One region of the Pseudomonas sp. NPDC086251 genome, then DNA from elsewhere that is predicted to be linked to it. Evidence: riboswitches for the same ligand, from Rfam matches in the RefSeq annotation. Region 1 holds a riboswitch; the other holds the start of a gene.
The links. Region 1 has a riboswitch for cobalamin ahead of cobO (cob(I)yrinic acid a,c-diamide adenosyltransferase). Riboswitches for the same ligand answer to the same signal wherever they lie in the genome.
Positions count from the first base shown of each region.

Region 1 (14,908 bases):
ACGCCCTGACGCACCACCCAACGACACAACGCCGTCACCAGCGTGCTTTTACCGGCGTCCGATGTCGTGCCCTGCACCATCAACGTGGTCATTGGTTTTCCTTGGCGTAAGCTTCGAATGCAGCAGCGAGTCGTGTCCAGTCGGCTTCATCGGCCGGCAGGCCAAAGCGCAGGCTGCTGTTATGCGTGAACAACCGCAGCAAGATGCCGCGTCGAGCCATGAACTCATGGAGCGCTTCGGCGCGTTCGATGATCAGCCATTGAAACAAGGCGCAACCGCCCTGGGGTTTGAAACCGTGCTGCTCCAGCAGCCGCGCCAGACGTGCGCTGGCCTCTTCAGTGCGCAGCCGTTGCCGGGCATGCCCTTCGCTGTCCAGTAAACACGCCTGGCCCAGCACCCGAGTCGGTCCACTGACCGCCCAGGGGCCCACTTGTTCGGCCAGCAACTTGAGCAACTTGCGCTCGGCCAGCACAAACCCCAACCGCACACCGGCCAGGCCGAAAAACTTGCCGAAGGAGCGCAACACGATCAACCCGACCTGATTGGCAAACGGCGCCAGGCTCAGCGCCGGCGTGTTGTCCATGAACGCCTCGTCCACCACCAGCCAGCCACCGCGCTGGGCCAGTTTTGAATGCCAGTCCAGCAGACGACTCGGGGTCAGGCTCAGGCCGGTGGGATTATTCGGGTTGACCACCACCAGCACGTCGAGGCTGTCGAGGAAAAAGTCGACTTCCTGCTCCAGCACTTCACGCACGATGTAACCGCTGCGGCGCCAGGCTTCGGCGTGTTCGGCATAACACGGCGAGAGCACGCCGACCTTGCCGACCCGACGCAAACGCGGCAGCAACTGGATCGCCATTTGCGAGCCGGCCACCGGCAGCACCTGCACGGCGCCGTAGTAATCGCAGGCGGCCTGCTCCAGGCCATCATCGGTTTCCGGCAAGCGCGCCCACGCTCGCAACGGAATCTCTGGAACCGGAAACGGCCAGGGCGCCAGGCCGCTGGACAGGTCGAGCCAGTCGGCTTCGGCGATGCCGTATTCGAGCGCGGCCTTGCGCAACCGTCCACCGTGTTCAAGCATAGAATTCAGCCCCCACGCAGAGAATCAGCAGCCATAACCATACCCCGCGCTGGACCAATTGCCAGCCACGGTCGATGGAGTCGGCGTCCGCTGGCGCGCCTTCGCCCAGTGGCGGACGCTGATGCAGTTCGCCGTGATAGATCGCCGCCCCGCCCAACTCGACACCGAGCGCACCGGCACCGGCGGCCATCACCGGACCGGCATTCGGGCTGTCCCAGGTCGGACCCTGGAGACGCCAGCATTTCAGCGCCAGGCGGGTTTTACCGAGCAACGCGTAGGTCAGCGCCACCAGGCGTGCAGGAATGTAGTTGAGCACGTCGTCGATCTTCGCCGCCGCCCAGCCGAAACGCTCAAAGCGCTCGTTGCGATAGCCCCACATGGCGTCGAGCGTGTTGCTCAAACGGTAGAGCACCACACCCGGCGCGCCGGCCACGGCGAACCAGAACAGCGCGGCAAATACGGCGTCGCTGCCGTTTTCCAAGACGGATTCGGTGGCGGCGCGGGCGACTTCGGTTTTATCCAGTTCGCTGGTCTGACGGCTGACCAGATAGCCCACGCGCTTGCGGGCCTCGTCCAGGTCATCGCTGCGCAGGGCCTTGGCCACCGGCTCGACGTGCTCGCCGAGACTGCGCATGCCGAGCGCGCAATAGAGCGCGAGAATCTCGACGATCCAACCGACATAAGGTGCCCAGGAAAATGCCGTGGCCAGCAGGGTCAACGGCAGTACGGCAATCACCCAGGCGGTAACGCCGTGACTGCGCCAGCCGCGACCGCCGCCATTGAAACGTTGCTCGATGCGGTCGGCAAAACGGCCGAACGCTACCAGCGGATGCCAGCGTTTGGGTTCACCCAGCAGCGCATCCAGCGCCACGGCGGCGACACTCAACAACGCCACACTCATTGACTCACTCCCCAAACATTTTCATACAGCAATTCGTTCAGCGGACGCGCTTGCGCCCAGCCTTCAAGTACCAGCATTGGCGCCGGATAGAATTCCTTTACCGGGCCGAGACACAGCACCGCCAGCGGCTTGGCGCCGGCCGGCATCTGCAGCAGATCGGCCAGGGCTTGCGGCTCGAACAGCGACACCCAGCCCATGCCCAACCCTTCGGCGCGGGACGCCAGCCAGAGGTTCTGGATGGCGCAGGACAGCGAGGCCATGTCCATTTCCGGCAAGGTGCGGCGGCCGAAAATGTGCCGTTCGCGATCGTCCATCAGCGCGGCGACCAGCACCTCGGCGCAATCGTTGATGCCTTCGACCTTGAGTTTCATGAAGTCATCGCTGCGCTCGCCGAGGGCTTCGGCGGTGCGCAGACGTTCTTCTTCCACCAGTTGCTGGATCTCGCCGCGCAGGGCACGGTCGCTGATGCGGATGAACCGCCAGGGCTGCATCAGGCCGACACTCGGCGCCTGGTGCGCGGCTTCGAGCAGACGGCGCAGGAGTTCGGGCTCGACGGTACCGCCGCTGAAATGGCGCATGTCGCGGCGTTCGGCGATGGCCCGATAAACAGCTTCGCGTTCGGCCTGGCTGAATGCGTTGTCGGTCATGGCCTCTTCGCGAGCAAGCCCGCTCCCACAATGGACCGCGTTTCTTCAGGCAACACACTTTCTAATGTGGGAGCGGGCTTGCTCGCGAAGGCGGCCTCAAGGTCAGGCGCCAATAACGCGGCGATCGCTTGCGGATTCGACGGAAAATAAAAGTGCACATAAGAAGCCGTCATCCGCCCCTCGCGATACACCGCCTCTGCCCCACGCCCGCCATTAGGACTGAGCCCACGCGCAATCGGCTCAAGCTCGGTGCTGGTCAGCGAGTGGTGATACGTGTGCCCGCGCAGCGAACCTTCCGGCAGTTCCACCGCTTGCAACGCCAACGCTGCCAGACGTTTCTGCATCACTGCATCTCCCGCCAGCAAGCCGACCAGTTCCGCGCGAGTGCCGTCGACATCGGTCAACGAATCGAGCAGATAAAGCATGCCGCCGCATTCGGCCAGCAACGGTTTACCCGCCGCGTGGTGAGCGCGGATCGCGGTCAGCATCGAGGTGTTTTGCGACAGCGCTACATGGTGCAGCTCCGGATATCCACCCGGCAGGTAGAGGCTGTCGGCGTCCGGCAATTGCGTGTCACGGATCGGCGAGAAAAACAGCAACTCGGCGCCCATCGCCCGCAACAGATCCAGGCTCGCGCCATAGGTGAACGCGAACGCTTCGTCACGGGCCACGGCGATGCGCACGCCGGCCAGTAACGGTTCGGCAACGATCACATCAGGGGCGCCGAATTCCACCGCCGGTGGCAGCGCAACCTCGCAGCTGCTGGCCAGCGCATCGGCTGCCGCATCGAGGCGCAGATCGAGATCGTTCAGCTCGCTGGCCTGCACCAGCCCCAAGTGACGGCTCGGCAATTCGATCCCGGTTTCCCGGGACAACGCGCCGTACCAGCGCAGGCCTTCGGTCAGGCTGCCTTCGAGCAATTGCGCATGCCGCAAAGTGCCAACGCGGTTGGCCAACACACCGGCGAACGGCAAATCCGGCTGATAGCGCGCCAGCCCCAAGGCCAGCGCGCCAAACGTCTGGGCCATGGCGGTGCCGTCGATCACGCCGAGCACCGGCACACCGAAATGCCGCGCCAGGTCTGCGCTGGACGGCGTGCCGTCGAACAGGCCCATGACGCCTTCGATAAGAATCAGATCGGCTTCACCGGCGGCTTCCCACAACAGTCGACGACTTTCCTGCTCGCCGACCATCCACATGTCCAGCTGATACACCGGCGCGCCGCTGGCGCGTTCGAGAATCATCGGGTCGAGGAAGTCCGGGCCGCATTTGAACACGCGCACCTTGCGGCCCTGATTGCGATGCAAACGGGCCAGCGCGGCAGTGACGGTGGTCTTGCCCTGACCGGAGGCCGGCGCGGCGATCAGCACCGCCGGGCAATGACGGGGTTGATTCACAGCTCGACGCCTTTTTGCGCTTTGATCCCGGCCTGGAACGCGTGCTTGATCACGCCCATTTCGGTGACGGTATCGGCCAGTTCAATCATTTCCGGTTTGGCGCCGCGACCGGTCACCACCACGTGCTGCATCGGCGGACGGGCCTGCAAATCGCTGAGCACCTGATCGAGGTCGAGGTAGCCGTGCTTGAGGGCGATGTTCAACTCATCGAGCACCACCAGGCCGATGGACGGGTCGCGCAGCAGTTCCTGGGACACGGCCCAGGCGGCTTCGGCGGCGGCGATGTCACGCTGGCGATCCTGGGTTTCCCAGGTAAAGCCCTCGCCCATCACATGAAAGCGCACCTGCTCCGGGAAGCGCCGGAAGAACAACTCTTCACCGGTGCTGTTGCGACCCTTGATGAACTGCACCACACCGCACTGCATGCCGTGGCCCATGGAGCGGGCGAGCATGCCAAACGCCGAACTGCTCTTGCCTTTGCCGTTGCCGGTCAGCACCAGCAATAGGCCGCATTCGTTCGGGGAGTTGGCGATGCGTTCGTCGATCACGGCTTTTTTGCGTTGCATGCGCGCCAAATGGCGTTCGTCACGATCGGGGGTATCAGTCATGGGGGAGCTCTCCGTTGAGGCTGGATAACGGCGGGCAGGCACAAGAATAGACGGCAAAAAGCCTGGCATCGCCCACCGTGATGCCGCTGGATGGATCAGGCCGGTCTCCGGGCTCATGAGCGGCGCAAGGCCTGACTGCGCGCCTTCCCATGTCGATGATCGACACAGTGGCTCAAGACGCAGTTTTCACTCATTTACCGTTGCGGGGGCAGCGCCGGGATCGCGGACCTTCATGCATCGAAGGGCTCACTCACCGGCTTCCCTGTTTCACTCTGTCGACCAGGGTCACAAAGCACCTGAAACAAGCCGCGAAGGTTAGAGGGTTGGGGGTGGAGCGTCAATTGAAGACGGGCGGTGCGCGCGCGATAAACTGCCATCGATCAATTAAATGATGTCAATCTTGTGCCGCACTCACAGCAGTGATATCAAAGAGCCACAACCTGACAACACAATAACAAGGGTGAGCCCCATGCAAGGCATGATCATCAGCAATCCGAAGCTGGAATTCCTGCGCCCGGTGCTGGAACGCTGGTTTGACTGTATTGACCGCTACAACGCCGTGCGCGGCGATAACGACACGCCTTACTGGTACGACGAAAAAGCCAACCTCAGCCTGCTCTCCGCTGCGGCGTGGATGGCGGAAATGGTCACGCTGCAACACACCCCCACGCGCAAACAGACCGAAGAAGGCGAACGCAACGGCCGCGCCGACCTGTTTATCGCCACCGCCGAAGAACGCGCCTATTTTCAAGCCACGCAGCGCTGGCCGCGGGTCAACAGCCTTAACCTGACTCAAGCCTTGCAGGACATCACCAGCGACGCCAAACGCATCAGCTACGCCAGCGACCTGAAACTCGGCTGCCTGTTCGTCGCACCGCAAAAAGCCCAGCAAAGCGCCACGCCGGAAGAACTCCAGGACATGCTCGACGACTTGCAAAAGGAACACACCTGCGCCGTCGCCTGGTATTTCCCTTACGCCTACCGCAAGTTGCGCAACGAAGCCGGCCACTATCACCCAGGCATCGCCGTGCTGCTCAAAGAGGCTCGCTGACCGGGTTGAACCATCGCGCGCCTGCGCTTCTCTATTGAATTAGGTCACTGCATTCATAGGGAAGATCAGCATGCGCAAGCCTCAGCTCGTTCTCGTCATTGCGCTCGCCGGAGGGCTCGCCGCCTGTGGTGAAACCTCCAGCCTGCAAGTTTCCGACGGCACCGGCCCGTCTCCCCAGCTGCCAGAACCCAACAAAACCCTGATCCCGACGGTGAACATAGCCCCGGCAATCGGCTGGCCGGCCGGCGCGAAACCGATCACGGCGGCGGGGACTCAGGTGGCAGCGTTTGCTGAAGGGCTGGATCACCCGCGCTGGCTCTATGTGCTGCCCAACGGCGATGTGCTGGTCGCCGAAACCAACGCGCCACCGAAACCCGATGACGGCAAAGGCATTCGCGGTTGGGTCATGGGCAAAGCCATGAAACGTGCCGGCGCGGGTGTGCCGAGCCCGAACCGGATCACGCTGCTGCGCGACAAGGACCACGACGGCATTGCCGAAACCCGCACGGTGTTCCTGGAAAACCTCAACTCGCCATTCGGCATGACGCTGGTCGGCAATGACCTGTACGTCGCCGATACCGATCGCTTGCTGCGCTTCCATTATGAAAATGGCGATACGGCGATCAAGTCGCAGCCGATGAAAGTGATCGATCTACCGGGTGGCACGCTGAATCACCACTGGACCAAAAACGTCATTGCCAGCAAGGACGGCAGCAAGCTGTACGTCACCGTGGGCTCCAACAGCAACGTCGGCGAAAACGGCCTGGACAAGGAAGAAGGTCGTGCGGCGATCTGGGAAGTGGATCGCGCTACCGGTAATCACCGAATCTTCGCCTCAGGCCTGCGCAACCCCAATGGCATGGCCTGGGAGCCTCGGAGCGGTGCCTTGTGGACAGCGGTCAACGAGCGCGATGAAATCGGCAGCGACCTGGTGCCGGACTACATCACCTCGGTCAAGGACGGCGCGTTCTATGGCTGGCCGTTCAGCTATTACGGCCAGCACGTGGACATTCGCGTCGAACCGCAAAACCCGGACCTGGTGGCCAAGGCCATTGCGCCGGACTATGCGGTCGGCCCACATACTGCATCGCTGGGCCTGACGTTTGCTGAAGGCACCACACTGCCAGCGCAGTTCAAGGAGGGCGCTTTCATCGGCCAGCACGGTTCGTGGAACCGAGATCCGCACAGTGGCTATAAAGTGATTTTCGTACCCTTCGCGGGCGGCAAACCGACCGGGAAGCCGATTGATGTGCTGACCGGCTTCCTCAATGACGAAGAAAAAGCCATGGGCCGCCCGGTGGGCGTAGTGATTGATCAGCAGGGTGATTTGCTGGTGGCGGATGATGTGGGGAACAAGGTATGGCGAGTGTCGGCGACTAAATAAACACCACGGACTGTAGGAGCGAGGCTTGCCCGCGAAGATTTTGGTGGTTTTGCCGGCCTCTTCGCGAGCAAGCCCGCTCCCACACTTGACCTCTGGCGCACGCAATTTTTGTGTTCACCGCAGATCAAATGTGGGAGCGGGCTTGCTCGCGAAAAGGCCCTCAATGCAGCCAAAAAACCACCTGCCTAGCGCTTGCGACAAAGCGTCAACCCATCCCCTATCGGCAACAACGACAGATCCACACGCAAATCACCCTTCAACGCGCGATTGAGCGCCTGGATGGCCCGAGTGTCTGCGCTCTCGGAATGCTCCTCAAGCACCCGCCCGCTCCACAGCGTGTTATCGAAAACCGCCAAACCGCCGACCCGCAGCAGACGCAGCGCGTGCTCCAGATAGCTCGGATAGTTAGCCTTGTCGGCATCAATGAAAATCAGATCAAACTGCCCGGCCTGCCCTTGCCGTTCAAGCTCGGCGAGGGTTTCCAGCGCAGGCGCCAGACGCAGATCAATCCGCCCGGCGAGCCCCGCTTCCTGCCAATAACGGCGCGCGGTGGCGTTGTAGTCGCCGGGAATGTCACAGCAGATCAGCGAACCGTCCTCCGGCAACGCCGTCGCCATGCACAAGGCGCTGTAACCGGTAAACGTGCCGACTTCCAGCAAACGCCTGGCGCCGGTGAGTTTCACCAGCAGCGCGAGGAATTGCCCTTGCTCCGGCGCGATCTGCCAGCGAGCCATGGGCAGCGCCTGGGTTTCGTCGCGTAAACGCTTGAGCAGCGGCGTTTCCCTGAGGGAAACGTCGAGCAGGTATTGATACAGGGAGTCGTCGAGATTGAGCGTGCGAGCGGTCATGACAACCTCTAGGGATTGCGCGCCAGGTGCTCAGGTTGCAGGACGCGCTTGGCGCTGAGATAGGCTTTCTGCCAATAAGCCTTGGACAAGCTGTCGAGCTTCACCGTGCCGCCAGTGGCCGGCGCATGGACGAAGCGGCCTTCGCCGACGTAGATCCCGGCATGACTGACCTGGGAGCCGCCATTGGTGGCGAAGAAGATCAGGTCGCCGGTTTGCAGGCCTTCCTTGCCCACACTGGCCGCCTGCATGCTGATCAACTCACGCGTGGTACGGGGCAGGGAAATACCGGCGACGTCACGGTAAACGTAACCGATCAGGCCACTGCAATCGAATCCGGAATCCGGTGTGTTGCCGCCCCAGCGATACGGCGTGCCCACCAGGCCGAGCGCGCGAAACAGCACGTCTTCTGCCTCGGGGGAGAAGGGTTGGGAGGCGTTGAAAACAATCGGCGCGCGAACCACTGGCGCAGGAGGCGGTGGGCGGCTGGCGCAAGCGCTGAGCAGTGCTGCGAAGAACATGAGTGCGAGGCGGGCCGACATCGTCATAAGCAGAACATCCTGATCTGGCTGCGGCTTTTTTCTGCCGGAAAGACAGAAAAGAAAACCGCCTGCGCAGGACGCAGGCGGTTTGCCATCAATAATAGATCAGGATTCTAGCGGCTATGCGGCAAACTTCAAGTAAGACTTTAAGTTCACCTTACAAACTGTCCGCTTATTTGCGTGCGGTGACGATTGTCGGGGCCGCATTCGGCGCCATCGCGAGTGCACGCTTGGCTTCGATGAAGGTTTTGCTCCAGTAGCTGTCGCCCAGGCTATCGATTCGGACACCACCGCTGCGGCGGCTGCTGGAATGGATGAACTGGTTGTCACCCAGGTAGATTCCGGCGTGACTGACGCGACCGCGACGGCCATTGGTTGCGAAGAACAGCAAGTCGCCCGGCTCCAGTTTGCTGCGAGAAACCAGCGGAGCGTCGACGTTGATCATTTCGCGAGTGGAGCGCGGCAGGTTCATGCCCGCTTCTTCACGGAACAGGTAACCGATGAAACCGCTGCAATCAAAACCGGCTTCGGAGGTGCCGCCGAAACGGTAACGGGTACCGATCAGGGACATGCCACGTTCGAGGATACTGTCGGCGAGGACCGGAAGCTGGTAGGACTTGCCGTCGGCGAAGGCTGCCAGTTCTTTTTCGGTGGCCGCTTCTTCCTGCTCGAGCACTTGCTGATACAGGGTGGAAGACTGGGCGGTAGCAGCGTTTTTAACCTGCTGTTGTTGCTCTTGCTGGGACACTGGGGAGTGAGCAGCGCAACCGAACAACAGGGTGACGAGTGCGAGGGGCACGAGGGGTGCAAAGCGATTTAGCATGGGCACGACCGTGGCTGATAGTTGTAAAGAAGGCGAGACTATGCCCGCTATCAACCTCATTTGCAAATTCAATCGATCTTTATGTGACTTCTTGGTTTCTCGTTTACATCTAAGCGCTTAAGCCCCATTTAAACGCTTGCGCAGCCTGCAGCCCTGTAGGAAAGCGGATTTTCTTGCGCCTGAAACAGGCCCAAACCCGCGAAAACCTTGGGGCTCACCAGCCTAAAGTTTCTTTCAGGAAAGGGATCGTCAGCTTGCGCTGAGCTTGAAGGGAGGCCTGATCGAGTCGCTCAAGCAGCTCGAAAAGCGCACTCATGCTGCGAGTACCACGGGTCAAAATAAAGTGCCCGACTTCGTCGGTCAGGTGCAGTCCGCGACGGGATGCGCGCAGTTGCAAGGCACGCAATTTGTCTTCGTCGGAGAGCGGTCGCATCTGAAAGATCAGCGCCAGGGTGAGGCGGGATTTGAGGTCCGCCAGCTTCACCGGCAGTTCACGCGGGGAGGTCGACGCGGCGATCAGCAGGCGTCGACCGCTGTCTCGCAGACGATTGAACAAGTGGAACAGCGCCTCTTCCCAATCCGCTCGACCGGCAACCGCCTGTAAATCATCGAGGCAGACCAGTTCGTATTGTTCGAGGTTGTCGAGGATTTCGATGCCGCGATCCAGCAGTTCGGCCAACGGCAAATACACCGCCGGCTCGCCCAGCTGTTCGAAGCGCAGGCAGGCCGCCTGCAACAGATGCGTACGCCCTACCCCGTCCTTGCCCCAGAGATAAATCAGGCTTTCGGTCCAGCCGGCGTCGGCTTCGCATAGACGCTCGACATAGCCGAGTGCAGCGGCATTGGCGCCTGGGTAGTAGTTGATAAAGGTAGCGTCATCACGCAGACGCACACCTAGGGGCAGCTGAATCGGTTTCATGCTGACTGAACAGTTCCAACGGAACCGTTAGTGGCCTCTGTGTAAAGTTTGCGAAGTTTATACCCGTGACGCTGGTCGCACAATGCGACAGACCACAAGCAAAATCAAAGGTTTGCGTTAACGCACTGGTTTTGTGACAGTTTCTTTGGCGCTACCGCTGGCAGCCGCGCGAAGGTGGCGGGCCAATCCGGCATAAACCGGATCGCCCGCCAAGCGCCATCAACTCGCCTTATAGCTCAGGTTCGTCGACGCCACTGTAAATTTCAGAATCTTTATATAAATCATGTACATGGCGCACCAGCACCATGATCACCGCCGCCACCGGCAGCGCCAGCAGCACCCCGGTAAACCCGAACAGCTCGCCACCGGCCAGAATCGCAAAGATCACCGCCACCGGATGCAGACCGATGCGGTCCCCGACCAGCAACGGCGTCAGCACCATGCCTTCCAGCGCCTGGCCGACCATGAACACCGCGACGATGCCGATCATGGGATACAGATCGCCACCGAACTGGAACAGGCCGGCAATCAGCGCCGCGCCAATCCCGATGACAAACCCCATATACGGCACGATCGCCGCCAGACCGGCAATCAAACCGATCAACAGGCCCAACTCCAGGCCCACCAGCATCAGGCCCGCGGCGTAGATCACGCCCAGCGCCACCATCACCAGCAACTGGCCGCGCACAAACGCCCCAAGCACTTCATGACATTCACCGGCCAGGATGACCACACGCTCTTCGCGATCACGCGGTAGCAGGCTGCGGATCTTGGCCATCATCACGTCCCAATCCCGCAACAGATAGAAGGCCACCACAGGGATCAGCACCAGATTCGCCAGCCAACCGATCAACGCCAGCCCGGAAGCGGTCGCCTGACTCAGGACGATGCCGACGATGTCAGTGGTCTGGCCCATGTGCTCGCTGATGGCGGCCTTGAGCTTGTCGAATTTCCAGAAGTTATCCGACAGGCCAAATTTCGATTGTGCCCATGGCAGTGCGGTGTGCTGCAACCAGTCGAGCATCTGCGGTGCCAGTTCGTACAAGCGAAACAGCTGCTTGGCGAGCATCGGCACCAACACCAGCAGCAAGGCCGTGAAGATCAAGGTAATCAGCGCAAACACTGCCACCACGCCCCACGTCCGCGACAGGCCGGCCCTCTCCAGCCGATCCACCAGTGGATCGAACAGATAGGCCAGCAGCAGTGCTACCAGAAAAGGGGTCAGGATCGGATGCAACAACCAGACGAACACGCAGAGCAGGATCACCCCACCCAACCAGAACCAACGCCGCGTATCGGCCATGTACCACTCCAGCTTCTATATAAGGAACGAAAAGAAAAACTTACCAGCGAAAACGTAACTGCGGCGTCGGTGCCGGCGGTGGCGCTACGACCGGAGCCGAACCGTCGGCCACAGGCTGAACCGGTGCCGTGGGCGCTGGCGCCTCGCCTGCCGGAACCTCCTGCAGCCTGGCCAGCGACAATTGCGCGCGCAGTTGATCGGTACTGCCTTTGACCCGGTAAAGAATGCGGTCACCGTCGACACTTTGTGGTCGCCCGCCAAACGGCTCCAGCAAACGCCCAAGCGCCGCGTAGTGCTCCAGATTCATGCCCTGCACTTCCAGCAATTGTTCGGTAGACGCCCCCGGTTTGGCGACGTAGCGTGGCGCCAGGCGCTCATTCACAGCCAGCATCACCGCATCTGCCAAAGCAGCCTGATCGGCGCCTTGCACGCTCCCCGCCTCTTTCTGGTCGCCCAGCCACAAACGCCAGTTGGCCTGCCATTGACCCCCTTCTTCATGGGCATGTACCGCCAGCAAGGCATCGGCGTTGTAACGCTCCGATGCACCACGCAACGGTGCCGGATCGGTGCCTTCAAGATTCGGTGCGGTGGCGACAATCTGCTCGTTCAGATCCGCCAGCGGCAGACGCAGCGGCAGACCGCGGTGTTGAGCGGCGCGACGCAGCGGTGTAGCGCTGGCCTGGCCATCGCCGACCAGGCTCGAACCCTCGGTGGAATCGTTCAACCACCAGCCCAGGATCGACGGCCGATTGGCGCCCCACATGGCCAGTCCGGCGCGACGCAGCGCCTGTTCGGTGCTGGCCGGGTCGAAATCGACTTTCAGCACTTCCGGCGGCCCGGCATCAAAACCGTACTGGCTGATGATTTGCTGCGGGTCCTTGCGGATCGCCGCCAGCCCCGGACTTTGCGCCGCCTTGGGATCGCCGGTCAGGCGCAACACCAGCGTATCCAGCGCCTCCTGGGTCGCTTGGTCGCGTATCTCAGGCGATTGACCGCTGACGGGCTGACGCACCTGATACAGGTTTTTGACGGTTTCAGCCTGACTCGCCAGGCTGACCAATGACAAACAGCCGACAAAAAAGAATTTACACAAACGCATGGAAGATTCCTGACGACAAGAGCGGCTGGAACAAACCGCATGAAGATGACCGGGCAAGGCTGTGACCACATCCCGGCGCAAAACATTCACACGATCGCTTGAGTTTTTCGCACTGTCATAACGATAGACGGTTAATCGCGATACCTTATACAGCCATGAAGGATGCCACCGACACGAGCAATCGCGGTTTTTTTAAGCCGATATGCCCCTGCCGTCGGCGTGAGGATGGCCGCTGCCCCTCAAGCCTGATAAAATCGCGCGCCTTCGCAGACCGGCAACAGCCGGGCACCCTGGAATATGCGCTCGGCACTCGCCCTCGTTTGTTTCGGCGGTCCCACTGGACTCGGTCGTTACCCCTGAATCCCCCCTAAAGGCCTGGATCATGAGCAAGCAACCCTCCCTGAGCTACAAGGACGCCGGTGTAGACATCGACGCCGGTGAAGCATTGGTCGAACGCATCAAGAGCGTCGCCAAGCGCACTGCGCGCCCGGAAGTCATGGGCGGCCTGGGCGGTTTTGGCGCCCTCTGCGAAATCCCGGCCGGCTACAAGCAGCCCGTGCTGGTTTCCGGTACTGACGGCGTCGGCACCAAGCTGCGCCTGGCATTGAACCTGAACAAGCACGACAGCATCGGCATCGACCTGGTGGCCATGTGCGTCAACGACCTGGTCGTTTGTGGCGCCGAGCCGCTGTTCTTCCTCGACTACTACGCCACCGGCAAACTGAATGTCGAAACCGCGACCCAGGTCGTGACGGGCATTGGCGCAGGCTGCGAGCTGTCCGGCTGCTCCCTGGTCGGCGGCGAAACCGCTGAAATGCCTGGCATGTACGAAGGCGAAGACTACGACCTGGCCGGCTTCTGCGTCGGCGTCGTGGAAAAATCCGAAATCATCGACGGTTCGAAAGTCGCAGCCGGCGATGCCTTGCTCGCCCTGCCGTCTTCCGGCCCGCACTCCAACGGCTACTCGCTGATCCGCAAGATCATCGAAGTGTCCGGTGCAGACATCGAAAACATCCAGCTCGACGGCAAACCGCTGACCGACCTGCTGATGGCCCCGACCCGTATCTACGTGAAGCCGCTGCTCAAGCTGATCAAGGAAACCGGCGCCGTCAAAGCCATGGCCCACATCACCGGTGGTGGCCTGCTGGACAACATCCCGCGCGTTCTGCCAAAAGGCGCTCAGGCCGTGGTTGACGTGGCGAGCTGGACCCGCCCGGCCGTATTCGACTGGCTGCAAGAGAAAGGCAACGTCGACGAAAACGAAATGCACCGCGTGCTAAACTGCGGCGTCGGCATGGTGATCTGCGTGGCTCAAGAGCACGTTGAAACCGCGCTGAACGTGTTGCGTGAAGCTGGCGAGCAGCCTTGGGTCATCGGTCAGATCTCCACCGCTGCCGAAGGCGCAGCCCAGGTTGAACTGAAGAACCTCAAGGCTCACTGATGTCTCAAACCTGTGATGTTGTGGTGCTGTTGTCCGGCACCGGCAGTAACTTGCAGGCCTTGATCGACAGCGCACGGACCGGCGACAGCCCGGTCCGCATCGCTGCGGTGATTTCCAACCGCGCCGACGCCTACGGCCTGCAACGCGCCAGGGACGCGGGTATCGACACCCGCACCCTGGATCACAAGGCGTTCGAAGGCCGCGAAGCCTTCGATGCCGCCCTGATCGAACTGATCGACGCCTTCAATCCCAAACTCGTGGTACTGGCCGGTTTCATGCGCATTCTCAGCGCTGGCTTCGTGCGTCACTACCAGGGTCGCCTGCTGAACATCCATCCCTCGCTGCTGCCCAAATACAAAGGGTTACACACTCATCAGCGCGCGCTGGAGGCCGGCGACACAGAGCACGGCTGCTCCGTGCACTTTGTCACCGAGGAACTCGATGGCGGACCACTGGTCGTACAGGCAGTAATACCGGTAGAGTTGCAGGATTCGCCGCAGAGTCTGGCGCAACGCGTCCATGCTCAGGAACACCTGATCTACCCGATGGCCGTACGCTGGTTTGCCGAAGGTCGTTTATCACTCGGCGAACAAGGTGCTTTACTGGATGGCAAGTTACTCGCGGCCAGCGGCCACTTGATTCGAACCTAGGAGATTTTATGCGTCGTGCCCTGCTCTTCGCTTGCGCTCTGCTCGCCCTGCCTTTTGCGCAGGCTGCAGAACTACAACCTTTCTCCGCCAGCTACACCGCTGACTGGAAGCAGTTGCCCATGAGCGGCACGGCTGAACGCAGCCTGACCAAGGGCGCCAACGGCGTTTGGACACTCAGTTTCAAAGCGTCGATGATGATCGCCAGCCTTTCCGAACA
Region 1 covers NZ_JBIVBY010000013.1:171,323-186,230, forward strand. Annotated here, with positions in the region: gene ACIPL2_RS17545 (cobyric acid synthase) at 1-92, opposite strand, end outside; gene cobD (threonine-phosphate decarboxylase CobD) at 89-1,081, opposite strand; gene cbiB (adenosylcobinamide-phosphate synthase CbiB) at 1,074-1,982, opposite strand; gene bluB (5,6-dimethylbenzimidazole synthase) at 1,979-2,629, opposite strand; gene ACIPL2_RS17565 (cobyrinate a,c-diamide synthase) at 2,626-4,026, opposite strand; gene cobO (cob(I)yrinic acid a,c-diamide adenosyltransferase) at 4,023-4,634, opposite strand; cobalamin riboswitch at 4,715-4,949, opposite strand; gene ACIPL2_RS17575 (hypothetical protein) at 5,104-5,685, shown strand; gene ACIPL2_RS17580 (PQQ-dependent sugar dehydrogenase) at 5,756-7,069, shown strand; gene ACIPL2_RS17585 (class I SAM-dependent methyltransferase) at 7,255-7,917, opposite strand; gene ACIPL2_RS17590 (C40 family peptidase) at 7,926-8,462, opposite strand; gene ACIPL2_RS17595 (C40 family peptidase) at 8,629-9,279, opposite strand; gene hda (DnaA regulatory inactivator Hda) at 9,494-10,198, opposite strand; gene ACIPL2_RS17605 (AI-2E family transporter) at 10,428-11,501, opposite strand; gene ACIPL2_RS17610 (DUF2066 domain-containing protein) at 11,542-12,600, opposite strand; gene purM (phosphoribosylformylglycinamidine cyclo-ligase) at 12,983-14,041, shown strand; gene purN (phosphoribosylglycinamide formyltransferase) at 14,041-14,691, shown strand; gene ACIPL2_RS17625 (DUF3108 domain-containing protein) at 14,700-14,908, shown strand, end outside.

Region 2 (14,908 bases), on a different contig from region 1:
CGCTCCTACAGGGGTCGTTCACCGTTTGGGAAATCAGTTGGGCGGCGAACAATTCCAGGCGTTCGCGGGTATCGCCTGCGGTGCGCCAAAGTTCATCGTTAAGGGTTTGCAATTCAACCGGACGTGGTCCGGTCCACGGATCAGCCAACGCACAATCCAGCGGATCGAACCCCAACGCGAACGCCTTGGCCAACGCCCGCAGCAAACTCGACTGTGCCCCGCGCCCGTCGCCACGAGGAATCCGCAGCAGCGCCAGCAATGTATCAATGCGCAAGCGCCCGGTCGGCGATTCGCCAAAAATGTGCAGGCCATCGCGGATCTGCGACTCTTTCAAGTCGCACAGGTAGGTGTCCAGACGCGGCAGCCAGATCGCCGCGTCGGCGTCGCTGTCGAGTTTTTCGTCCAGTTGCAATTCGCGGTCGATGTGCGTGTCGCGCACCAGTTGCAGGATGTCGCGCTGCAACTCCCGGGCACGGCGCGGATCGAGCAATTGCGCTTCGTAATATTCGTCGGCCAGCAGCTCAAGGTTGCGCAGCGGACCGTAGGTTTCGGCGCGGGTCAGCGGCGGCATCAGGTGATCAATGATCACGGCCTGAGTGCGACGCTTGGCTTGGGCGCCCTCGCCCGGATCGTTGACGATGAACGGGTAGATATTCGGCAACGGCCCGAGCAGCGCGTCCGGCCAGCAATTTTCCGAAAGCCCGACACCCTTGCCCGGCAGCCATTCGAGGTTGCCGTGCTTGCCGACGTGGATCACGCCGTGGGCGCCGTAGGTGTTGCGCAACCAGAAGTAGAACGCCAGATAGCCGTGCGGCGGCACCAGGTCCGGATCGTGATACACCGCGCTCGGGTCGACTTGATACCCCCGCGCCGGTTGAATCCCGACGAAGGTCAGGCCGAAACGCAGCCCGGCGATCATCATGCGTCCGCCACGGCACATCGGGTCGCTCTCGGGCACGCCCCAGCGTTCCAGCACTGCTTCGCGGTTGGCCTCGGGCAGTGCGTTGAACATCAGCAGGTAGTCGCCCATCGCCAGGCTTTGCTGGCACGGACGCTGGTCGAGCGTGTCGAGGTCATTGCTGACGCCGCCGAGCAACTGCTGGATCAACGCGGTGCCGCTGGCCGGCAATTCGGCGGGCAGCGGATAACCTTCTTGATGCAACGCACGCAGGATGTTCAGCGCCGCGGCCGGCGTGTCGAGGCCGACGCCATTGCCGATGCGGCCATCGCGCGTCGGGTAGTTGGCGAGGATCAGGGCGATGCGTTTTTCAGCGTTCGGCACCCGCGCCAGATCGATCCAGCGCCGCGCCAGTTCGGCGACGAAATCCATGCGTTCCGGTTGTGGCCGGTAGCAGACCACATCGGACTGACTGCGCTCACTGCGCCACGCCAAATCCTTGAAGCTGATCGGGCGGCTGATGATCCGCCCGTCCAGTTCCGGCAACGCAATGTGCATCGCCAGATCGCGCGGGCCGAGGCCTTGCTCGCTGGCGCGCCAACCGGGTTCGTTGTCCTGGGCGCAAATCGCCTGGATCACCGGGATGTTGCGTCGAAACGGTCGCAGGTGCGGTGCTTCGGGGCTGGACTGGGCGAAGCCGGTGGTGTTGAGAATCACCGTCGCTTCAGTCTCGTCCAGCAGGTCCTCAACCACCGTCAGGCAGCCGGGCTCCTTCAAACTGGCCACGGCGATCGGCAGCGGGTTGAGCCCCGCCGCTTGCAGTCGTTGGCAAAAAATATCGATGAAGCCGGTGTTCGCCGCCTGCAAATGCGAGCGGTAGAACAGCACCGCCGCCACCGGTTGATCAGCCTGCCAGTCGGCTTGCCAATCGCGAAGGTCGGCGGGGCTTTTTTGTGGATGGTAGATCGCGGTGCGCGGCAGGGTTTGCGGCTCGGCCCAGGCATAGTCGCGTTCCAGCCAGCGATTGGCCAGGCAGCGGAAAAAATCCAGGGCATTGCCCATGCCGCCTTGACGCAAAAACTGCCAGAGGCGGTCGCGGTCTTCGGCGGGCACGGTGCTCAGATCACTGAGCTCCGGGTCCGGACGATCATCGCCCGGCACCAGAATCAGCTGCACACCACGCTCCGAGAGCTGCACCAGTTGCTCGACGCCATAACGCCAATAGGCGATGCCACCGTGCAACGAAATCAGAATGACCTTGGCATGGCGCAACACTTCGTCGACGTACAGGTCGACCGAGGCGTGATTCTGCACCTGCATCGGGTTGGCCAGGCGCACGCTCGGGTAATCGTCGGGCAACTGCTGCGCCGCTTCGGCGAGCAGCGCCAGGCTGGAATCACCGCTGCACAGGATCACCAGCTCGGCGGGGGTTTGCCCAAGGTCGGCAATGTTGTCATCCGAGACGAAACCGCCGGGCTGGGTCCTGAGCAGGTGCATGGCTTAAACGCTGAGCGCAGCGCGCAGTTGCGCTTCGAGCAGGGCGGCGTCCAGTTCCTGGCCGATCAACACCAGACGCGTGGTGCGCGCTTCATCGGCGCCCCACTGACGGTCGAAGTGCTTGTCGAAACGCGTGCCCACACCCTGGATCAGCAGACGCATCGGTTTGTTCGGGATCGCGGCGAAACCTTTGACGCGCAGGATGCCGTGCTGGACTACCAATTGCGTCAGTGCGTCCATTAGCAGGCTTTCGTCGGCTTGCGGCAGCTCAATGGAAATGGAATCGAAGGCGTCGTGGTCATGCTCATCGTGATGGCCGTCTTCACCTTCATGGTGGTGATCGTGATGGCTGTGACGGCTGTCGATGTGCTCTTCGGAACCGGCGCCCAAGCCAATCAGTACGTCCAATGGAACGCGACCGCTGCTGGCTTCGATGACTTTGACCGCTGGCGGCAGTTCTTCAGCGACTTCCAGGCGCACACGGGCGAGGTCTTCCGGGCTGATCAGGTCGGCCTTGTTGAGGATTACCAGGTCGGCGCTGGCCAGTTGGTCGGCGAACAATTCGTGCAGCGGCGATTCGTGATCGAGGTTCGGGTCGAGCTTGCGCTGGGCATCGACCTGATCCGGGAACGCGGCGAAGGTGCCGGCGGCCACGGCCGGGCTGTCGACCACGGTGATCACCGCATCGACGGTGCAGGCGCTGCGGATTTCCGGCCACTGGAAGGCTTGAACCAACGGTTTTGGCAGGGCCAGGCCCGAGGTTTCAATCAGGATGTGGTCGAGGTCGCCGCGACGGGCCACCAGTTCGCGCATCACCGGGAAGAACTCTTCCTGAACCGTGCAGCACAGGCAGCCGTTGGCCAGTTCGTAGACGCGGCCGTTGGCTTCTTCTTCAGTGCAGCCGATGGCGCACTGCTTGAGGATTTCGCCGTCGATGCCCAGCTCGCCGAACTCGTTGACGATCACCGCGATGCGGCGGCCCTGAGCGTTGTCGAGCATGTGCCGCAGCAAGGTGGTTTTGCCCGAGCCGAGGAAGCCGGTAACGATGGTGACGGGGAGTTTGGCCAGTGTTTTCATCGGATGCCCTTTGGCAAGGTGGCGGGCATACGGGACGACAATCGCTGCGACGTGCGCGCGCGGAAGAGTTCGCCACCGGATCACCCCGCCCGGTTGTAGTGAGAATCTGTGTCGAGGCAGGTCTCCTGGCTGACGGTGTGCCAATCGTTGGACTGGCGTTGGCTGCGCCTTCCCGCGAAGCCGTTGGACGGCGTTTGCAGTGGCGTGGCAGCGAACATCACCGTTCACAGTTGCGGGGGCAGCCGCGGCATCGACCGCGTTCCCTTCTTAGCTTCGGCAACACGCCGAAGAACCTCGAAAGCGCAAGGCTACGCATCGTGTGGGGGCGGGTCAATGTCTTGTAGCGGCCATCAGGACGCCTTCGCGGGCAAGCCTCGCTCCTACAGGGCCGCGGTGCTTTTGTAGGAGCGAGGCTTGCCCGCGAAGAGAGCGACTCGGTATCAACTGAGAACCCCTGCCAATTGACGCCCAACCCCCGGCCATGCTCTCCTACTCACCTTGTTACGGGTGCCCTTCACAGGGTGAAACGGGAAACCGGTGAATCATGTGCTTTACTCAAGGCCATGTCAGTCCGGTGCTGCCCCCGCAACGGTAAGCGAGCGAAGCGTCAGATCCACTGTGCCAGCAGTTCGGCATGGGAAGGTGATGCTTGCAGGTGTTGGCGTAAGCCTTAGCCCCTCGTGAGCCCGGAGACCGGCCCGCAACACACAGTGACCGATACGTTCACTGAATAACAAACCCGCGGTGGGCGGGCGCTGTTTGAACCTCTGCGCGCCCGACTCGCAGGGATCTTCCATGCGCTCTATTCACCCCACTGACAGACCAGAGGGAAGCGCCATGTCGATTATCAGCAGCACCGGCAGCAACACCGATCAGAGCACTGCCAGCACCACCACGACCCTGACTCAACGCCTGACCGCTGCCGTTTGCGCATCGATCCTTGGCGCCAGTCTTGTGTATTTCGCCGGTTTCTCGCACATCGAAGCGGTGCACAACGCCGCGCACGACACCCGTCACAGCTCCGCTTTCCCGTGCCATTGAGACCTGCCGACATGATCAAGCGTATTGCGCAAACCGCAGGTTTCACCGGACTGCTGGCCGCCCTGCTGCTGACCCTGCTGCAAAGCTTCTGGGTGGCTCCGTTGATTTTGCAGGCCGAAACCTACGAAAAATCCGAACCTGCTGCCGTTGAAATGCACGAACACGCTGAGGGCGCCGTGGCCGCTCACACCCACGACGCCGAAGCCTGGGAGCCAGAAGACGGCTGGCAGCGCGTGCTGTCGACCACTGGCGGCAATCTGGTGGTCGCTGTCGGTTTCGCCCTGATGCTCGCCGGTCTCTACACCTTGCGCGCACCGACCAAAACCTCGCAGGGCTTGCTCTGGGGCCTGGCCGGTTATGCGACGTTCGTGCTGGCGCCGACCCTCGGCCTGCCGCCTGAGTTGCCGGGCACCGCTGCGGCCGATCTGGCGCAACGGCAGTTCTGGTGGATTGGCGCGGCGGCCTCCACCGCCGTCGGTATCGCTTTGATCGTGTTTAGCCGCCACTGGCTGATGAAAGTCCTTGGCGCGGCGATCCTGGCCGTTCCTCACTTGATCGGCGCTCCGCAACCGGAAGTGCATTCGATGCTCGCTCCGCAAGCGCTGGAAACCCAGTTCAAAATCGCGTCGCAGCTGACCAACATGGGATTCTGGCTGGCCCTGGGCCTGATCAGTGCCTGGTTGTTCCGCCGCAAAAGCGCGGGTCAATACCACGCATGACGGATACCCGCGCAGCGCCGACCCTGGCAGTCGGCCTGGGCTGCCAGCGCGGCTGCCCCGTCAGCACGCTGCGGGCATTGCTCGATCAGGCGTTACAGGCGCATCAAATCGGACTTCATCAGATCAGGGCCCTGGCCAGTATCGACATGAAGCGCGATGAGCCTGGCCTGATCGAACTGGCCGAACAACTGTCGCTGCCGCTGATTTATTTCAGCAGTGCGCAACTGGTCGGTTATCAAGCGCAACTCAGCCATCAGTCGGACATCGCGTTCGAACGCACCGGCTGCTACGGCGTGGCAGAAAGTGCCGCCCTCGCCCTCGCCGAACACCTGTCCCAGGCGCCGGCAAAACTGCTGATTTCGCGACAAAAGTATGCCCAGGCCACCCTCGCGTTGGCCTGCGCTGTCTAAAATCCCCGATAATCCCCGTCTTCGATCATGAGCAATCTTCATCTGAAGCCTTGCCCAGACCCTTTTCTCACAGGAACCGACGATGACCGTCTATTTCATTGGCGCAGGTCCCGGCGACCCGGAACTGATCACCGTCAAAGGCCAACGGCTGATTCGCACCTGCCCGGTCATTATCTACGCCGGCTCCCTGGTGCCCACCGCCGTGTTGGCAGGCCATCAGGCCGAACAGGTAGTCAACAGCGCCGAATTGCACCTGGAACAGATTATCGACCTGATCAAGACTGCCCATGCCAACGGCCAGGATGTGGCTCGGGTGCATTCCGGCGATCCAAGCCTGTATGGCGCCATTGGCGAACAGATTCGTTACCTGCGCGAATTCGACATCCCGTTTGAAATCATTCCCGGCGTGACCGCGACGGCGGCCTGCGCGGCGTTGCTCGGTGCGGAACTGACACTGCCGGACGTGTCACAGAGCGTGATTCTGACCCGCTACGCCGACAAGACCGCGATGCCGGCGGGCGAAGAGCTGGGTAGCCTGGCGCAGCACGGGGCGACCATGGCGATTCATTTGGGGGTCAATCATCTGGAGAAGATCCTGGCTGAATTGCTGCCGCATTACGGCGCGGATTGTCCGATTGCGGTGATTCACCGGGCAACCTGGCCGGATCAGGATTGGGTGGTGGGAACGCTTGAGGATATTGCCGGGAAGGTGGAGGCGAAGGGGTTTCGGCGTACGGCGCTGATATTGGTCGGTCGGGTGTTGGGCAGCGATCATTTTAGTGAGTCGTCGCTGTACCGTGCCGGGCATGCGCATTTGTATCGCCCATAGGGCCTCTTCGCGAGCAAGCCCGCTCCCACATTTGATCTTTGTCGGGCTCAAAATTTGTGTGCGCAGGAGATTAAATGTGGGAGCGGGCTTGCTCGCGAAGGCGTCAGTGAATTTCACCCATAAAAAAACGGCGCTCACGGGGCGCCGTTTTTTTTGTTTGCAGCGAACACCTTACTCAGTAGTAGGCGTTTTCTTTCTGCGTGTGGTCGGTCACGTCGCGAACGCCCTTGAGCTCGGGAATGCGCTCGAGCAAGGTGCGCTCGATGCCTTCACGCAAGGTCACGTCTGCCTGGCCGCAGCCCTGGCAACCGCCGCCGAACTTGAGCACGGCGATGCCGTCCTCGACCACATCGATCAGGCTGACCTGACCGCCGTGGCTCGCGAGCCCCGGGTTGATTTCGGTTTGCAGGTAGTAGTTGATGCGCTCGTTCACCGGGCTGTCGGCGTTGACCATCGGGACTTTGGCGTTTGGCGCCTTGATGGTCAGCTGGCCGCCCATGCGGTCGGTGGCGTAGTCGACTACCGCATCGTCCAGGAACGCTTCGCTGAACGAGTCGATGTAAGCAGTGAAGCTTTTCAGCCCCAGCGCCGTGTCTTCAGGTTTTTCTTCGCCCGGCTTGCAATAAGCAATGCAGGTTTCGGCGTACTGGGTGCCAGGCTGGGTGATAAAGACGCGGATGCCGATGCCTGGGGTGTTCTGCTTGGAGAGCAGATCAGCCAGATAATCGTGGGCGGCGTCGGTGATGGTAATAGCGGTCATGGAAACTCCTCGCAGGCTTGGGCGCAGTTTACGCCAATCATCGCGCCGGACAAAGTCCTAGTATTTTTGTCGGGAAAGAGCCGGGACCGGCTCGACCGCCGGTTCGCCGTCGATCCAGTCTTTAAGCCACCGATAGCTGCATTTTTCCACCCATTCGTAGCTTGCCCACGAACCCAGGCCAATCGTCGCCGCGCAAACAACGAACATCACGTAGGGGTTTATGCCGTAGCGCTGTGCGACAAAACCGCCGGCAGACAGCACCAGCACGTGCATCAGGTACACCGAGTAGGAACAATCACCGAGCAGCTTGAACAGCCGATTGTTCGCGAAAAAGCGTTCCAGCGACATGCACGCCGTGACCAGCACCGCGCTCGGCACGCCCCAGGTCAGGAATCGTGGTTGCGGCGCCAAGTGATAAATCGCCGTCAACGCGCCGGCAATGCCCAGCAATGGCAGGTACAAGCCCGGCTTGATCCAGCCACGGCGGTAGATCATGCCGATGGCGATCCCCAGCAGAAACTCATAAACGATACCCGAGCGATAGAACTCGCTGACCCAGCCATAACCGGTCCACGCCTGGCACACCGCGAACAGCAGCGCCGCCACGACCAGCAACCGCACCTGCAAGCGAAACAGCAGCGCCCAGGCGAACAGCAGGTAGAACAGCATTTCGTAGTTAAGCGTCCAGCCGACGTTAAGCGTCGGATAAATCCCGTAGCCGCCGGGGTTCTCGGTAGGAATGAACAGCAGCGACAGCAGGAAATGCGACCAGTCGACCGTCTGATCCGGCAGCAAGGGTTTGGCGAACACCACCAGCAACGCCATCAGCACCGTATACAGCCAGTACGCCGGGACGATGCGAAAGAGTCGATACAGCAGAAAGCGCCCCGGCGGCAGCGACTTGCCCTCGGTGGAGAGGAAAATCACCAGGCCGCTGATGACAAAAAACACGTCGACGCCCACCGCCCCCTTGTCGATGAACATCTGCCCCACCGGCCCATGGGCCTTGAAGTCGAAGAAAATCTGCATGAAATGGTGGCAAACCACTGCCCAGGCGGCGATGGCGCGCAGTGCCTGCACTGAAATCAACATTGACCGCCCTCCCGCTCCCGATCCGCAATCCGCCGCATTTCTCTTGTGGGAGCGGGCTTGCTCGCGAAAGCGGTGTGTCAGGCAATATTAACGTCGACTGACACACCGCCTTCGCGAGCAAGCCCGCTCCCACATTGGATTTGCGGTGCCTACAGATCCGACACCGGCCAGCTGTCAAAGGTCGATCAAAGATTCTCGTAGCGGTTCATGTCCAGCACGCCCTCTTCCACCGGGTCGGTCTCATGCACGTAGCGGCTCAGGTCATGGAAGTAGAACCAGAATTGCGGATGGCTACGGCGAATTCCCCAGCGTTCGACGATTTTCTCGAAGCGATGGGCGTCCTTGGCGTTCTCCATCGCGTCGACGAACTCGGGCACCTGCCCGGCCGGAATGTTGAACATGAAGTTCGGATAGCTGCTGAGCACGCCGGGGAAAATGGTCAGCGTGTCGAGCCCCGGTTGATAGCGCAGCGACTCACCGAGCAGGAACGCCACGTTGCTGTGCGCGCGGTTGCGCAGCAGGCTGTAAACCTCACGCTTGCCGCTGGTGGTCTCGATACGCAACATCGTTGCTTCCGGCAACTGATCGATGACCTTAAGCCCCGCCGCCGGACGCGACGTCAGGCGACTCAAGGCCTGCTCGGCACTCTGCAATTGCAGATCGATGTTCGGTCGCGAGCAATAAGCACCGTCACAGCGATTGATCGGATCGGGCTTGGCATTTAGGTCGCCGTAGCGGGCCAGCAACTGCATCGCGAAATCACGTTTGGGGTCGTTTTCGTTCAGGACGAGCGCCGTCTCCTTGTCGTTATCGATGGCCTCGTAATCCAGCCACATCTTGATCTTGCCGCTGTTCTGGTACCAATCGTCGAGGTACGCGTCCCGCGAATCCGCCGGCATCAAGCGCAGGAAGTTCTGCTCGGCGCCGTTACGGATCAGGTCGAAATACAGCCGCGTCTGCGCCTGATGGGAGACGTTGCCGAACACGTCGAAGTTGACCGCCAGCTGATAGTAGGTGCGCTCCAGCAGCGGGAAGTCGAACAGCCACATCGTTTGCGGCACGTCACCGATCAGGCCTTTGTTCACCGAAGCGCTGTCGAAGTGGCGGAAGATGGTCAGCAAGGCGTTATCGTTGCCGGCCCACAAGGTCGACCAGCTCGGCGCCGGCGCATCGGCGTAACTGTCGCGGCGCAGCGCCTCGTATTCGTTACGCTTGTCGCGGTAGTCGTGCCACAGGCTCAGGACACTGCCGACGTCGTCGTTCTGCCCCGGCATCGCCAGCAACGGCGTGGCCTGACCGCGGTAGTTCGGGTCAATGATGTAGAGGTCGTGTTCCGGCGCCTGGAACAGCGCCCAGAAGTTATCGCGGATCACATCAGTGGCAATCTGACCGCGACAGACCGGGCCGCGAATGAAGGTGCGCACGAAGTATTCGGCGTTATCGAGCATGAACTGGTAGCGCGCCTGGGCCGGGATCGCCTCGAAGGTGGTGAACGGATTGGCCCGGCGCTCCGGCCCGTAACCCGGCAAGGCGTTGACCTGCCAGTTGCCGTTATAAAAGAGGGTTTTGATCCGCGCCATCTTCGCCGCGCTCAGCGGATAGGTGATGTGGGTTTTCTGCACAATCACCCCTTGCACCGGCCACAGGCGGTAATACACCTGAGTGCCGGGGTCGTCGTTCGGGCGGCGGGTGTTGATCAGGTCGATCGGCTGGCCGGTCGGCGTGCGCGAACGCACCCACTGGAAGAAATGCCCCGGCTCGCCGTCCTTGAAGTAAAGGTGAGCGAGAAACCAATGCTCGAACAACCAGCGCCCGACCAGGCTTTGCCGCGCCCCGGGCGCGTTCAGCAGGTTTTCCCATTGCACCACCTGCAGCGCTTCCTTCGCCGAAGGCACCAAGCCTTGCTCATCGATGGGCGCGCCGGAGGCCAGCCAGCGTTGCAGCGTCTGGTATTGCTGATCGGTCAGGCCGGTGACCGCCAACGGCATGCCTTCTTTCGGATGCGCCCGGGCATAACCTTCGAATTCTGCAGGCATGGCGCAACTGTTTTCCCGGTTCAGGCCCAGGACAATGTCTTCCGGCAACTTCGCGTTGGGCTGCAACGGCGTGGTGTGTCCCAGCTCCAGCATCCGCGCCATCAGCGCGGCCTGGCTGCCCTGGGCGTCGAGTACCGAATAGAAGCTTTTTTGCTGCCAGGCGCGTTTACCGAACGCGTCGTAAAACAGCCGGGTCGGTGCAGCGGCCTGGCTGCGTTCGCCGTCATAGACCGGAATCTTGGTCGCACCGCGCGCGACCCCTTCGCCACTGCCCAGATTGAGCTGACAGGCGGCGTCGTAGCAGGCATGGCAGGCCACGCACTTTTCGGTGAAGATCGGTTGGATGTCGCGGGTATAGGAAATGCCAGCGGAGATGGCCGGTTCCTGCGCGGCGGCGCCCCAGCTTAAAAACAGCAACACCATGCTGATGACGCGATAAGGCATGTCCCTGGTCCCAATCATGAAAAAACGCCGCGATTCTAACGCTCGGACACCCGTACCAACATGAGCGATATTCATGCAAAAACCGGACATGCTCTAAAAGCGCGCAGGTTTGCTATTATCCCGCCCCTTCGTCATGGCCTTACCGAGTAGTCCAAATGTCCGATCGCAGCGTTCGCCTTCAAGCTCTCAAGCACGCCCTCAAAGAGCGCATCCTGATTCTCGATGGCGGCATGGGCACGATGATCCAGAGCTACAAGCTCGAAGAGCAGGATTACCGTGGCAAACGCTTCGCTGACTGGCCGAGCGACGTCAAAGGCAACAATGACCTGTTGGTGCTGACGCGCCCGGACGTGATTGGCGGCATCGAGAAAGCCTACCTGGACGCCGGCGCCGATATTCTGGAAACCAACACCTTCAACGCCACGCGGATTTCCATGGCCGATTACGGCATGGAAGAACTGGCCTACGAACTGAACGTAGAAGGCGCTCGCCTGGCGCGCAAGATCGCCGACGCGAAAACCCTCGAGAACCCGGACAAGCCGCGCTTCGTCGCCGGCGTGCTCGGCCCGACCAGCCGCACCTGCTCGCTGTCGCCGGACGTGAACAACCCCGGCTACCGCAACGTGACCTTCGATGAACTGGTGGAGAACTACACCGAGGCCACCAAAGGCCTGATCGAAGGCGGCGCCGACCTGATCCTGATCGAAACCATTTTCGACACCCTCAACGCCAAAGCCGCGATCTTCGCCGTGCAAGGGGTTTACGAAGAACTCGGCGTCGAACTGCCAATCATGATCTCCGGCACCATCACCGACGCCTCCGGCCGTACCCTGTCGGGCCAGACCACGGAAGCGTTCTGGAACTCCGTGGCCCACGCCAAGCCGATCTCGGTCGGCCTGAACTGCGCCCTCGGCGCCAGCGAATTGCGCCCGTACCTGGAGGAGCTGTCGAACAAGGCCGGCACCCACGTTTCCGCGCACCCGAACGCTGGCCTGCCAAACGAATTCGGCGAGTACGACGAACTGCCGGCGGAAACCGCCAAGGTCATCGAAGAATTCGCCCAAAGCGGCTTCCTCAATATTGTCGGCGGTTGCTGCGGCACCACGCCGGGCCACATCGAAGCCATCGCCAAAGCGGTGGCCGGTTATGCGCCGCGCCAGATTCCGGAAATTCCGAAGGCCTGCCGCCTCTCGGGCCTGGAACCGTTCACCATCGATCGCAGTTCGCTGTTCGTCAACGTCGGCGAGCGCACCAACATCACTGGCTCCGCCAAGTTCGCTCGGCTGATCCGTGAAGACAACTACACCGAAGCTTTGGAAGTCGCCCTGCAGCAGGTCGAAGCCGGCGCCCAGGTGATCGACATCAACATGGACGAAGGGATGCTCGATTCGAAGAAGGCCATGGTGACCTTCCTCAATCTGATTGCCGGTGAACCGGACATCTCCCGCGTCCCGATCATGATCGATTCCTCGAAATGGGAAGTGATCGAAGCCGGCCTCAAGTGCATCCAGGGCAAGGGCATCGTCAACTCGATCAGCATGAAAGAAGGCGTCGAGCAGTTCATTCATCACGCCAAACTGTGCAAGCGCTATGGCGCCGCCGTGGTGGTGATGGCCTTCGACGAAGCCGGCCAGGCCGACACCGAAGCGCGCAAGAAAGAAATCTGCAAACGCTCCTACGACATTCTGGTCAACGACGTCGGCTTCCCACCGGAAGACATCATTTTCGACCCGAACATCTTCGCCGTGGCCACCGGCATCGAAGAACACAACAACTACGCTGTGGACTTCATCAATGCCTGTGCCTACATCCGTGACGAACTGCCGTATGCCCTGACGTCGGGCGGCGTGTCCAACGTGTCGTTCTCGTTCCGTGGCAACAACCCGGTGCGTGAAGCGATCCACTCGGTGTTCCTGCTGTATGCGATCCGCAACGGCCTGACCATGGGCATCGTCAACGCCGGCCAACTGGAGATCTACGACCAGATCCCGGCCGAACTGCGCGACGCCGTGGAAGATGTGGTGCTCAACCGCACCCCGAACGGCACCGACGCCCTCCTCGCCATTGCCGACAAGTACAAGGGCGATGGCAGCGTCAAGGAAGCCGAGACGGAAGAGTGGCGTAACTGGGACGTCAACAAGCGTCTGGAGCATGCGCTGGTCAAAGGCATTACCACGCACATTGTGGAAGACACCGAAGAGTCGCGTCAGTCGTTTGCCCGGCCGATCGAAGTGATCGAAGGCCCGCTGATGTCGGGCATGAACATCGTTGGCGACCTGTTCGGTGCCGGCAAAATGTTCCTGCCGCAGGTGGTCAAATCCGCCCGTGTGATGAAGCAGGCCGTGGCGCACTTGATCCCGTTCATCGAGCTGGAAAAGGGCGACAAGCCGGAAGCCAAGGGCAAGATCCTGATGGCCACGGTCAAGGGCGACGTGCACGACATCGGCAAGAACATCGTGGGCGTGGTGCTGGGTTGTAACGGCTACGACATCGTCGACCTCGGCGTGATGGTGCCGGCAGAGAAAATCCTGCAAGTGGCCAAAGAGCAGAAGTGCGACATCATCGGCCTCTCCGGTCTGATCACGCCTTCGCTGGATGAAATGGTCCACGTGGCCCGCGAGATGCAGCGTCAGGACTTCCACTTGCCGCTGATGATCGGTGGCGCGACCACCTCCAAGGCGCACACGGCGGTGAAGATCGAACCGAAGTACAGCAACGACGCGGTGATCTACGTCACCGACGCTTCCCGCGCCGTGGGCGTGGCGACGCAGTTGCTGTCAAAGGAATTGAAACCGGCGTTCGTCGAGAAGACCCGCCTGGAATACATCGACGTCCGCGAGCGCACGGCCAACCGCAGCGCCCGCACCGAGCGCCTGAGCTACCCGGCGGCGATCGCCAAGAAGCCGCAGTTCGACTGGAGCACCTACGAGCCGGTCAAGCCGACGTTTACCGGCGCCAAAGTGCTGGACAATATCGACCTGAAGGTGCTGGCCGAGTACATCGACTGGACGCCGTTCTTTATCTCCTGGGACCTGGCCGGCAAGTACCCGCGCATCCTCACCGACGAAGTGGTCGGTGAAGCCGCCACCGCGCTGTTTGCCGACGCCCAGGAAATGCTCGCCAAATTGATCGACGAGAAACTCATCAGCGCCCGTGCGGTGTTCGGTTTCTGGCCGGCCAACCAGGTGCGTGACGACGATATCGAAGTCTACGGCGATGACGGCAAGCCATTGGCCAAGCTGCATCACCTGCGCCAGCAGATCATCAAGACCGACGGCAAACCGAACTTCTCCCTGGCCGACTTTGTGGCACCGAAGGACAGCGAAGTGACCGACTACGTCGGTGGTTTCATCACCACCGCCGGCATCGGCGCGGAGGAAGTGGCGAAGGCTTATCAGGATGCCGGCGACGATTACAACTCGATCATGGTCAAGGCCCTGGCCGACCGCCTGGCCGAGGCCTGCGCCGAGTGGCTGCACCAGCAGGTGCGTAAAGAGCATTGGGGTTACGCCAAGGATGAAACCCTGGACAACGAGGCGCTGATCAAAGAGCAATACACCGGCATCCGCCCTGCCCCGGGCTACCCGGCGTGCCCGGATCACACCGAGAAATCGACGTTGTTTGCCTTGCTCGATCCAGAAGCCAGCGAAATGAAAGCGGGCCGCAGCGGCGTGTTCCTCACCGAGCATTACGCGATGTTCCCGGCGGCAGCGGTCAGCGGCTGGTACTTCGCGCACCCGCAGGCGCAATACTTCGCCGTGGGCAAGATCGACAAGGACCAGGTGCAGAGCTACACCTCGCGTAAAGGCCAGGAATTGAGCGTGACCGAACGCTGGTTGGCACCGAACCTCGGGTACGACAACTAAGGCGCGCCGAACACCCTGTAGGAGCGAGGCTTGCCCGCGAAGGCGTACTTGAGATCGCCTTCGCGGGCAAGCCTCGCTCCTACAGTCGTTCCGGTCATTTGCCCAATTTTGTACCCAGCCTTCGTCCCTGTGGGAGCGTCAGGTGCCTGGGTTGTTCGAGGCGTCAACCTCTTGGCGTGACAGTTCGATCATCTTGCTGTTGCGCGCCGCTGCCAGGTCGAAAAGCTTGATCATTAACG
Region 2 covers NZ_JBIVBY010000025.1:17,697-32,604, forward strand. Annotated here, with positions in the region: gene cobN (cobaltochelatase subunit CobN) at 1-2,395, opposite strand, end outside; gene cobW (cobalamin biosynthesis protein CobW) at 2,399-3,472, opposite strand; cobalamin riboswitch at 3,570-3,784, opposite strand; cobalamin riboswitch at 3,961-4,189, shown strand; gene ACIPL2_RS25180 (CbtB domain-containing protein) at 4,310-4,513, shown strand; gene ACIPL2_RS25185 (CbtA family protein) at 4,525-5,232, shown strand; gene ACIPL2_RS25190 (cobalamin biosynthesis protein) at 5,229-5,642, shown strand; gene cobM (precorrin-4 C(11)-methyltransferase) at 5,725-6,471, shown strand; gene nfuA (Fe-S biogenesis protein NfuA) at 6,647-7,231, opposite strand; gene ACIPL2_RS25205 (acyltransferase family protein) at 7,289-8,323, opposite strand; gene ACIPL2_RS25210 (fatty acid cis/trans isomerase) at 8,509-10,803, opposite strand; gene metH (methionine synthase) at 10,959-14,669, shown strand; gene ACIPL2_RS25220 (NEL-type E3 ubiquitin ligase domain-containing protein) at 14,808-14,908, opposite strand, start outside.
Region 2: another riboswitch for cobalamin. It lies ahead of cobW (cobalamin biosynthesis protein CobW); the one in region 1 lies ahead of cobO (cob(I)yrinic acid a,c-diamide adenosyltransferase).